DNA from 3 places in the Mesorhizobium sp. HAY1-8B genome. Region 1 is predicted to be linked to each of the others. Evidence: predicted binding sites of a transcription regulator. Region 1 holds the regulator's gene; each other region holds the start of a gene.
The links. Region 1 encodes PhoB, which activates phosphate uptake and scavenging genes when phosphate is short. Its sites were predicted from a motif close to TGTCATNNANCTGTCAT; they were not measured.
Positions count from the first base shown of each region.

Region 2: a site for PhoB is predicted at 1,238-1,254, ahead of AC1VON_RS06200 (DUF1045 domain-containing protein). Genes of this name have one in related genera too.
Region 3: a site for PhoB is predicted at 1,367-1,383, ahead of AC1VON_RS21905 (PhoX family protein). Genes of this name have one in related genera too.

Region 1 is NZ_CP200321.1:286,261-289,533, forward strand. It holds gene AC1VON_RS01395 (ROK family protein) at 1-570, shown strand, start outside; gene AC1VON_RS01400 (hypothetical protein) at 725-925, shown strand; gene phoB (phosphate regulon transcriptional regulator PhoB) at 934-1,623, opposite strand; gene phoU (phosphate signaling complex protein PhoU) at 1,745-2,452, opposite strand; gene pstB (phosphate ABC transporter ATP-binding protein PstB) at 2,479-3,273, opposite strand, start outside.
Region 2 is NZ_CP200321.1:1,239,746-1,243,018, forward strand. It holds gene AC1VON_RS06195 (alpha-D-ribose 1-methylphosphonate 5-triphosphate diphosphatase) at 1-454, opposite strand, end outside; gene AC1VON_RS06200 (DUF1045 domain-containing protein) at 491-1,198, opposite strand; gene iolB (5-deoxy-glucuronate isomerase) at 1,352-2,164, opposite strand; gene AC1VON_RS06210 (DUF3329 domain-containing protein) at 2,168-2,386, opposite strand; gene iolE (myo-inosose-2 dehydratase) at 2,430-3,273, opposite strand, start outside.
Region 3 is NZ_CP200321.1:4,567,952-4,571,224, reverse strand. It holds gene AC1VON_RS21905 (PhoX family protein) at 1-1,311, opposite strand, end outside; gene AC1VON_RS21900 (hypothetical protein) at 1,428-1,835, opposite strand; gene urtA (urea ABC transporter substrate-binding protein) at 2,149-3,273, shown strand, end outside.

The DNA.
Region 1 (3,273 bases):
ATGGGCCTGGTGCTGAAGGGCGAACTGTTCACCGGCACCCATTCGTCGGGTGGCGAGTTCGGCCACATGATCCATCGGCCAGGCGGCGCGCTCTGCCGCTGCGGGCGGCGCGGCTGCGTCGAGGCCTATGCCGGCAACTACGCCATCTGGCGCAATGCCAGGCAGCTTGGCGAGGACACCGAACCGGTCGCCGACGTCAGCGACACGCAGATGCGGGCACTGGCGACGACGGCACGGGAACGGGCCGGGCCCGAGCGCGAAGCCTATCGCAAGGCCGGCGAAGCACTGGGTTATGGCCTCGGCAGCCTGTTCGCGCTGATCGATCCCGCACCCGTGGCCATGGTCGGCGTCAGCGCCGCCGCCTTCGACCTGATCGAGCCGGCATTGCGCGAGGCGATCGCCCAGACCGCCGGCGGCCAGCACTCGAAATCGATTTCGTTCGACACCGAACCGAACGAACTCCCCCTGATCCGCGAGGGCTGCGCCATGCGCGCACTGACCTTCGTCGATCAGGAGATCTTCGCGCCGGGCGTGCAGGCAAGAGGGAGTGCTGGAAAGAGCGTTGCCTGAAACCCGCGCGGAACCCCTTGGACTTCTGGAAAGGCACGGCCGGGCGCCGTGACTGCGCGTCTCAACCGCTTGACTGAGCGTCCCAAGCCATCGACGGCTTCGGCAATCGCGACATCCATGCCGTGTGATCGGAGCGACGCCGACGCAGGAGACAGTGGAAAGTTCGACACCGGTGCAGATGCGCAAACCCGACAGCACGCTCGACATGGCAACGGCACGGCGAATTGAATGGCCATTTCCGCGAGGCGAGGAATGTTTCGCCACGTGGACTTCCGTTGTCGCGGCATCATCTTTGCTGGTATTCGCGGGCGTATTGATGTTTGCCGTTATTATCTTTCGCACTCGCGCCGGCTGAGCGCTCCTTTAATCCTCGCGGATCGCGTAGCCTGCCCCACGGATGGTGCGGATGACGTCGGGCATGCGGCCATTGTTGACCGCCTTGCGCAGGCGGCCGACATGCACGTCCACGGTGCGTTCGTCGATATAAATCGTCTCACCCCAGACATTGTCGAGCAACTGGCTGCGCGAGAACACGCGGCCGGGATGGCGCATCATGAATTCCAGAAGGCGGAATTCGGTCGGCCCGAGCCGGATCTCGCTCTTCTTGCGGTAGACCCGATGCGATTCACGGTCGAGCACGATGTCGCCGACCTTGAGCACGCTGGACAGCACTTCGGGCTTGGCGCGGCGCAGCAGCGCCTTGACGCGCGCCATGAATTCCGGCGTCGAGAACGGCTTGACCAGATAATCGTCGGCACCGGTCGAAAGGCCACGCACGCGGTCGCTCTCCTCGCCGCGCGCCGTCAGCATGATGATCGGCAGCCGTTCGGTCTCGGGCCGCATTCTTAGCCGGCGACAGAGTTCGATACCGGACACCGCCGGCACCATCCAGTCGAGCACCAGAAGATCGGGCACGTTTTCCTGCAGCCGGATTTCGGCTTCATCGCCGCGGGTTACCACCTCGACCTGATAGCCTTCCGATTCCAGATTGTAGCGGAGGAGCACGCCGAGCGGCTCCTCGTCCTCCACCACCATGATGCGTGGTGCGATCATTGACTGGTCACCTCTAAAGCAATCCCGGGAAAAATATGTAACGGTTTTCCATCCTGAATTGCGTGAAACAAAGAGATAGAGCGGTTCGGCGTTTCCGCGAAACGATGAACCGCTCCAACGCTCAAGCCGCCGGCGCCGACATCGCCGTCTCGTCCTGTTTGGGGCGGTTGGCGGGCAGTTGCGTGCCGGTCAGGACATAGTACGCGTTCTCGGCGATGTTGGTCACATGGTCGCCGATGCGTTCGAGATTCTTGGCGCAGAACAACAGATGCGTGCAAGCGGTGATGTTGCGCGGATCCTCCATCATGTAGGTCAGCAGCTCGCGGAACACCGAGGTGTATTTGACGTCGATGCGTTCGTCGTCGGCGCGCAGCTTCGCAAGCGCGGCGGCATCGCGCGCCGCATACTCCTCGATCACGCCCTGCACCTGGATCAGCACCAGCTGCGCCATGGCGTCGATGGAATGCGACAGGTCGCGCGGCGTTGCGGTGAGACCGACGGTGCCGACGCGCTTGGCGATGTTCTTGGCAAGGTCGCCAATGCGTTCGAGGTCGCCAGCCATGCGGATCGACCCGACGACATGGCGCAGATCGTCTGCCATCGGCTGGCGCTTGGCGATCAGCGTGATGGCGCGATCGTCGAGTTCGCGCTGGCGCGCATCCATGATGGCGTCGTCGGAAACCACGCGCTGTGCCAGCGCGTTGTCGGAATTCAGCAGTGCCTTGGTGGCGCCGCCGACCATCGAGCCGGCGAGATCGCCCATGTCGCTGATCAGCCTGCTGATCTGTCCGAGATCCTCGTCGAAGGCTGCGACTGTGTGTTCGGCCATGATCCTGGTCCTCGTAATGCGTGCGATCAGCCGAAGCGGCCGGTGATGTAGTCTTGCGTGCGCTTCTCGCGAGGCGACGTGAAGATCTTCTCGGTGCGGTCGAACTCGACCAGTTCGCCCAGATACATGAAGGCGGTCTGCTTCGAGACGCGCGCCGCCTGCTGCATGTTGTGGGTGACGATGACGATCGTGTAGTCGGCCTGCAGCTCGTCGATCAGTTCCTCGATCTTGGCGGTCGACAGCGGATCGAGCGCGGAGGCCGGCTCATCGAGCAGGATGACCTCCGGCTTCACCGCCACCGTGCGGGCGATGCACAGCCGCTGCTGCTGGCCGCCCGACAGGCTGAGGCCGCTGGCATTGAGCTTGTCCTTGACCTCGGTCCACAAAGCGGCGCGCTTCAGCGCCTGCTCGACACGGCCGTCCATCTCGGCCTTGCTGATCTTCTCATAGAGCCTGACGCCAAAGGCGATGTTCTCGTAGATCGACATCGGGAACGGCGTCGGCTTCTGGAACACCATGCCGATCTTGGTGCGCAGCAGGTTGAGGTCCTGCGAGCGGTCGAGAATGTTCTGGCCGTCGAGCAGCACCTGGCCCTCGGCGGTCTGCTTGGGGTAGAGTTCGTAGATGCGGTTGAAGACGCGCAGCAGCGTCGACTTTCCGCAGCCGGAAGGGCCGATGAAGGCGGTGACGCTGCGCTCAGGCAGCGACAGCGTGATATCCTTCAGCGCCTTCGATTGGCCGTAGTAGAAGTTGAGGTTCTTGACCTCGATCTTGGCCTTGGCCGCCGCCTCGGCGGCGATCGTCATGTCTGGAGACAACAT
Region 2 (3,273 bases), 950 kb from region 1:
TGGCGAATGCCTGCAGGCAGTCCGGCGCCGAAACCTCGCAACGCAGATGCAGGAAATGATCGGCGCGCAGACGGTCCTGCGCGACGCTGTCCTCGATTGCATCGGCCAGCTTGCGGATATCGGCCAAGGTGAGATCGGCGTCCTCGTCCATGCCGACGCGCAAGGCGTCGAGCACGGTGGTGATGCCGGCCGTCGCCACCTGCGCGTCATGGGCAAGCACCGCGGCGATCGGGTTCCAGCGTACCTTCGGCCGTGGTGCGTAATGCCCCTCGAGATGGTCGGTGTGCAGTTCGACCAGCCCTGGAATGACATAGTCGCCGCCCATGTCCTCGCCGGTGCGGGCAGCACCGGCATCGATGCCGGCGATGAAGCCGTCGCGCAGCACCAGCGACCCCTCGACGATCTCGTCGGCAAGCACGATACGGGCGTTGGAAAGAACGGTCTCGGCGGTCATTTTGGGCAGTCCTTGATCATCTGGGGCCGGAATTGTTCAGGCGATTTTTCTGGCCGGTCGGCGTCCCAGTGCGTGCTGGGAAAGCACCATGAACGGCGCCCCGGGTTCGGTTTCGACAAACAGCGTCAGCGCGTCCACCAGCACAGGTTGTTGCAGCACTTCGGCGAACAGGCTGTCGATTGCTAGGCGAAGACGAGGGCTTTCCTGTGGCCCGACCCGACCCGACAGCGTCATGTGGAAGCGAAAGGTCTCGAAGACATAGGGGTAGCCCCACTGGCAGAGATTGCGGAACTCGGTCGGCTTCAGCGAATCGGGGCTGCGCCGCTCGATCTCGGCCTCGGTCAGTGGCGCGCGAAAGCGGTCGAAGTCGCGCACGACCTCGTCGGCGAAGCGGTTGAGCGAAGGCAACGGTCCCTCAGGAACCAGCGCGAAGAAGCTGTCGATCTGACTGACGACGAGCCGCGGTATCGTCACCACCGGCGTCGCCTCGGCAAAATGGTCGAGCCCCGCGCGCAGCGAGGTCTCGCTCTCGTTGGCCGCAAGGCGGAAGGGCGCTTTCAGCGTCGCGTGGAAGCCATAGCGGCGGGCCGAAGCGGTGTGGAAGGCAACTTCCGCCGCCGCCAGATCAGCCACGGCCTCAACCGGCCTTGTCGCCGCGCCGAACGGGTCGCGGCCCAGCCAATTGGCGGCAATCCGCGCCAGCGGTTCGTCCTGCCGGGGAGTGAAATAGATGGCATAACGCATGGGAAGTCCTCGTCAGATCCGTTGCCATAGGTGATTTCCATGACGGATTGACGAAGCTTTGAAGGGTTTTCGAAGGCAAATCGAGCCAGGCGGTCCTTAGCCGACGATTTTTTCAAGCTGGACCAACAACTTCAGCCGGCGCCACCGCAACGATCAGGTCTTCATCAACCATTCGTGCTCCGGGGCATTGTGGAATTTCCACGTCCGCTTCGGCCCGGCCATGACGTTGAGATAGTAGAGATCGTAGCCATGGCAGGCGGCGCAGGGGTGATAACCCTTGGGCACCAGCACGACATCGCCATCCTCGATCGCCATGGCTTCGTCCAGCGCGCGATGGCCGTTCTTGTCGGCGTCGGTGTAGACGCGCTGGAAGGCAAAGCCCTGCGGCGGGTTGAGGCGGTGATAGTAGGTTTCCTCGAGATAGGATTCATCAGGCAGATTGTCCTGGTCGTGCTTGTGCGGCGGGTAGCTCGACGTATGGCCGCCGGGCGTGATGACCTCGACCACCAGCAGCGAGTCCGCCGGCTTGCCTTCCGGCAGGATGTTGGTGACGTAACGCGTGTTGGTGCCCTTGCCGCGCACCTCCTGGCCGAGATCGTCCGGCCCGATCACCCGAACCGGCAGGCCGCCACCAAGGCCGGGCGCCGAGCACACCGCGAGTTCCAACTCGGTATCGGCCGTTACCGACCAGTCCGATCCCTCGGGAATATAGACCGACCACGGCTTGCCTTCGAAGGGTGACATGCGTTCCCCGAGCAGGCCAAGATCCTTGCCACCGGCTTTCGCGGCACCCTTGCCGGTGACGAACACCAGGCAGACCTCGCGATCGTCCGTCTTTCCCGAGGCGCTTTCGCCTGGTTTCATCCGATGCAGGTCGAAGCCGACATAGGTCCAGCCAGCGCTTTTCGGCGTCACATGGGCGATGCGGCCATGGCCCTTGTCCGCCTTCACGAGCAGCTTCGACATGCCTTACTCCTTCGGTTCGGGCTCGGCCGTCGCCTTGTTCTCCTCGGCCGGCTTGTACAGATAAAAAAACTGCCAGACGCCATAGCCGGCGAAGCCGAGCGCGAGGACGCCCCAGAACGGCGTGCCGGTGGCGAACTCGATGATCGACCAGATGACGCAGACCGCGACGACGGCAACACGCCGCCACAAGGGCCGGAAGAAGGGGTGCTCGGAATCTTTCATCGGGCCAATCTACAGCAACCTGGCTCGCCGTGAACCCATCGCGTCAGGCATTCGGAAAACCCTGGGTCTCCACCGTGTAGCCGGCGGCCGTCATCACCCGCATCAGCTCCTTGTGGCCGACCTGCGCCATCTTGAGCGGCGGGTTCTTCTTCGGGTCCTGCTCGGCCTCGACCACGAACCAGCCCTCATAGCCATGGTCGGCGAAGCGCTGCACGATGGCGCCGAAATCGAGCGAGCCATCGCCCGGCACGGTGAAGGCGCCGAGCGCCACGGCGTCTAGGAAGGACTGTTTCGTGCGGTCGAGCTTGTCGATCACGTCCATGCGCACATCCTTCACATGGACATGGCTGATGCGCTTGTGGTGGTTGTCGATGGCGCGCAGCACGTCGCCGCCGGCAAAGGCCAGATGTCCCGCATCCAGCAACAGCGGAATGCCTTCGCCGGAATGGCGCATGAAGGCATCGAGTTCCGGCTCGGTCTCGACCACCGCCGCCATGTGGTGGTGATAGGAAAGCGGCATGCCTTGCTCGGCGCACCATTCGCCGAATTCGGTCAGGCGCCTTCCATAGGCCTTCATTTCGTCACTGGTGAGTTTCGGCTTGGTGGCGAGCGGCTTCGAACGGTCGCCCTGGATCGAGCGGCCGACCTCGCCATAGACGATGCAAGGCGCATTGACCGCCTTGAACAGGTCGATCATCGGCTGGATGCGGTCCTTGTTCTTGCCCATCTCCTCATCGACCAGCGTTCCGGAAAACCAGCCGCCGCACAGCGTCACGTCGGCTGCCTTCAGGATCGGCAGCATGACGGCGGGGTCGTTGGGAAAACGCCGGCCCATTTCCATGCCGGTGAAGCCGGCCGAACGCGACTGGCGCAGGCACTCCTCCAGC
Region 3 (3,273 bases), 4.3 Mb from region 1:
ATTGGTCTCGATGTCCTCCGGCCGGTCCATCGGGGTCGCGCCGAGCGCGTCCGCCGCCAGCCGTGTCTTCAACAGCACCTCGGCCTGGTCGGCGAAGCCGTTCTCGGCGGTGAGCTTGCCCTGACCATGAACCAGCGGCAGCCATGTCAGCGAGCCATCGGCGTCGTAACGGGCGACCGAGAGCACGCCATCGTCCAGAAGGCCGTTGCCGGAAGCCGGGTTCGCCTTGTCGTAAGCCTTGTTCGAGACGTAGCGGTACATGTATTCGAAATAGTCGTCGTCGCCCATGTAGACGACGATGCGGCCGTCCTTGTTGAGGACGACCGTGGAGGCCTCATGCGACATGCGGCCAAGGGCCGTGCGCTTCACCGGCTTCGATTGGGGATCATAAGGGTCGATCTCGACCACCCAGTCGAAGCGGTTCGGCTCGTTCGGCTCCTTGTCGATGTTGAAACGGTCATGGAAACGGCCACGGCCGTAGATGTCGGAGCCATCAAAGCCATAGCGGTCGAGAATGTCAGCGGTCGGTGCCTTCTTCGGATCGCCGCCGAACAGGTCGGAGACGCCTTCCTCGCAAGTCAGCACGGTGCCCCAGGGGGTAAAGCCGCCGCTGCAATTGTAGCTGGTGCCGAGCACCTTCGTGCCGGTCGCGTCGGCGGACGTCCTGAGCAGCGCGTGGCCGGCTGCCGGCCCGGAAACGGTCATCTCGGTGTTGGCCGTGATGCGGCGATTGAGCGGACTGTCCTCGACGGTTTGCCACTTGCCGTCCTTGAACATGACCTCGACGATCGAGTGGCCCATCGCCGCAAGGCCGAGATCGACCTGCTCCTTGCTCATCGTCTTGCCGGCGTCATCCTCGGTCATGCCGGGAAACATGACATTGGGCGAGATGTATTCGTTGTTGACGCAAAGCAGGCCGTGATCGGAGTTCACCGAGCCCTTGGGCAACGGCAGGAAGGCGATGTAATCGCAATTGTAGCCGAAACGCTTTTCCTGTTCGGCGGCCGCGACCGTGTTGCCGTCGAAATCCGGGAGACCGGCGACGAGCGGATCGCCCCAGCGTGCGACGATTGTTGTTTCATAGCCTTCGGCGGCGGCATGGGTCTTGTCATAGACCCGCTTCAGTTCGGGAAAGCCCAGCGTGGAAAGCGCGGCGGCATGCGTTTCGCCGGCGAACAACGAGCCGACAAAGCTGCCGCCGGCGATCAGCGCGCCGGAAGCGAGGCCGCCTTTTAGGAGCGTACGGCGCGAGACGCGCTCGGCGATGATTTCGCGAATGACAGGGGAGGATGAAAACGGGAAGTTGGCCATGTGTCTGCCTCTCGATGTGGATGGGTGACGGCGCACCGCTGCCTATCCAGCTTCGGCAACATCCAGATGACATGAGAGGGCGGGGAGCCTGCAGGCCGCGCCCGCCAAGGCGAGGCCTACGGATTGTCTGCCTTGGTGCAGGTCGATGCCGTGAAGGCACCATCGGGCTGCTTCATGATGATGTCGAAGGAGGGCGGGCTCTGGCCGTCCAGCGTTGCCTGGGTCAGCGACAGCGAGTTGCCGCCAGCCGTATAGCCACCGAGCGGTCCCAGCCAGGAGATCACGCCGTTTGCATCCATCTGGTAGTTGTACCCCTGCTGGGCGGCCCCGAAGGTGACCGGACCAGTGTAGACATTGCCCTTGATGGTGATGTCGCCGAGGTTGAGGAACATGCCGAGCAGGTAGACTTCGCAGTGATAGGTGCCATCAGGCATCTTGCCGTCGCTGAAATCGGCCCTTGCGGCCCCGGTTGCCGTGGACAGAAGCACTATGCCGATAGAAATGCGTGAAATCAGGGATGCCATGGCGTCGCTCGGTTGAGACGCGAGCTTGCCCCATTTTTGCGCTGTATCGCAACATTTGTCGTCCACGCGCGGTATGCTGCGATCAAAATCTAGGCATTTGGTCGAATTGAGCGAAAATTAGGCAGATGCCTTGTGCGTTGCGCAAATTTCCCTCAACCAATTTTTAACCGGCTCTCCTTTGTTTGTTCCGCCTAATATAATAACGATCTGATAATATTCGTCTATTTGCCGTTTTTTGGCGTCCAGGCAGCGGTTGGCATGGGGGTTGCATTGTATTGGTGCGGTGCAATCAACCAGCTTGGGAGTCTTCCGTATGAGGGGTAATTTCTCGACAATAACAAAAATGTTCTCGGCAAGCGTGGTCGCCGCTGGTCTGTTGATGTCGGCTCCCGCCAAGGCGGCGGACGACACGATCAAGGTCGGCATTCTCCATTCGCTGTCGGGGACCATGGCGATTTCGGAGACGACGCTGAAGGATGCCATGCTGATGCTCATCGACGAGCAGAACGCCAAGGGCGGCCTGCTCGGCAAGAAGCTTGAAGCCGTTGTCGTCGATCCGGCGTCCAACTGGCCGCTGTTCGCCGAGAAGGCACGCGAGCTGATTTCGAAGGACAAGGTCGCGGCGGTGTTCGGCTGCTGGACCTCGGTGTCGCGCAAATCGGTGCTGCCGGTGTTCTCCGAACTCGACAACATCCTGTTCTATCCCGTCCAGTATGAGGGCGAGGAGAGCGAGCGTAACGTGTTCTATACCGGTGCCGCGCCGAACCAGCAGGCCATTCCGGCGGTCGACTACCTGATGAGCGAGGATGGCGGCTCAGTGAAGCGCTGGGTGCTGGAAGGCACCGACTACGTCTATCCGCGCACCACCAACAAGATCCTCGAAGCCTACCTGAAGTCGAAGGGCGTCGCGGCCGAAGACATCATGGTCAACTACACGCCATTCGGTTTCTCCGACTGGCAGACCGAAGTCTCGGCGATCAAGAAGTTCGGCTCGGCCGGCAAGAAGACCGCCGTCGTCTCGACCGTCAATGGTGACGCCAACGTGCCGTTCTACAAGGAACTCGGCAACCAGGGCATCAAGGCCGAGGACATCCCGGTCATGGCCTTCTCGGTGGGCGAGGAAGAACTGGCCGGTCTCGACACCGCGCCGCTGGTCGGCCATCTCGCCGCCTGGAACTATTTCGAGAGCGTCGACACGCCCGAAAACAAGAAGTTCATCGCCGACTGGCACAAGTTCATCAAGAACGACAAGCGCACCACCAACGACCCGATGGAAGCCCACTATATCGGCTTCAACATGTGGGTGAAGGCGGTCGAGAAGGCCGGTACCACCGATCCGGACAAGGTCATCGACGCCATGATCGGTGTTTCGGTGCCGAACCTGACCGGCGGCTATTCGACCATGATGCCGAACCACCACATCACCAAGCCGGTGCTG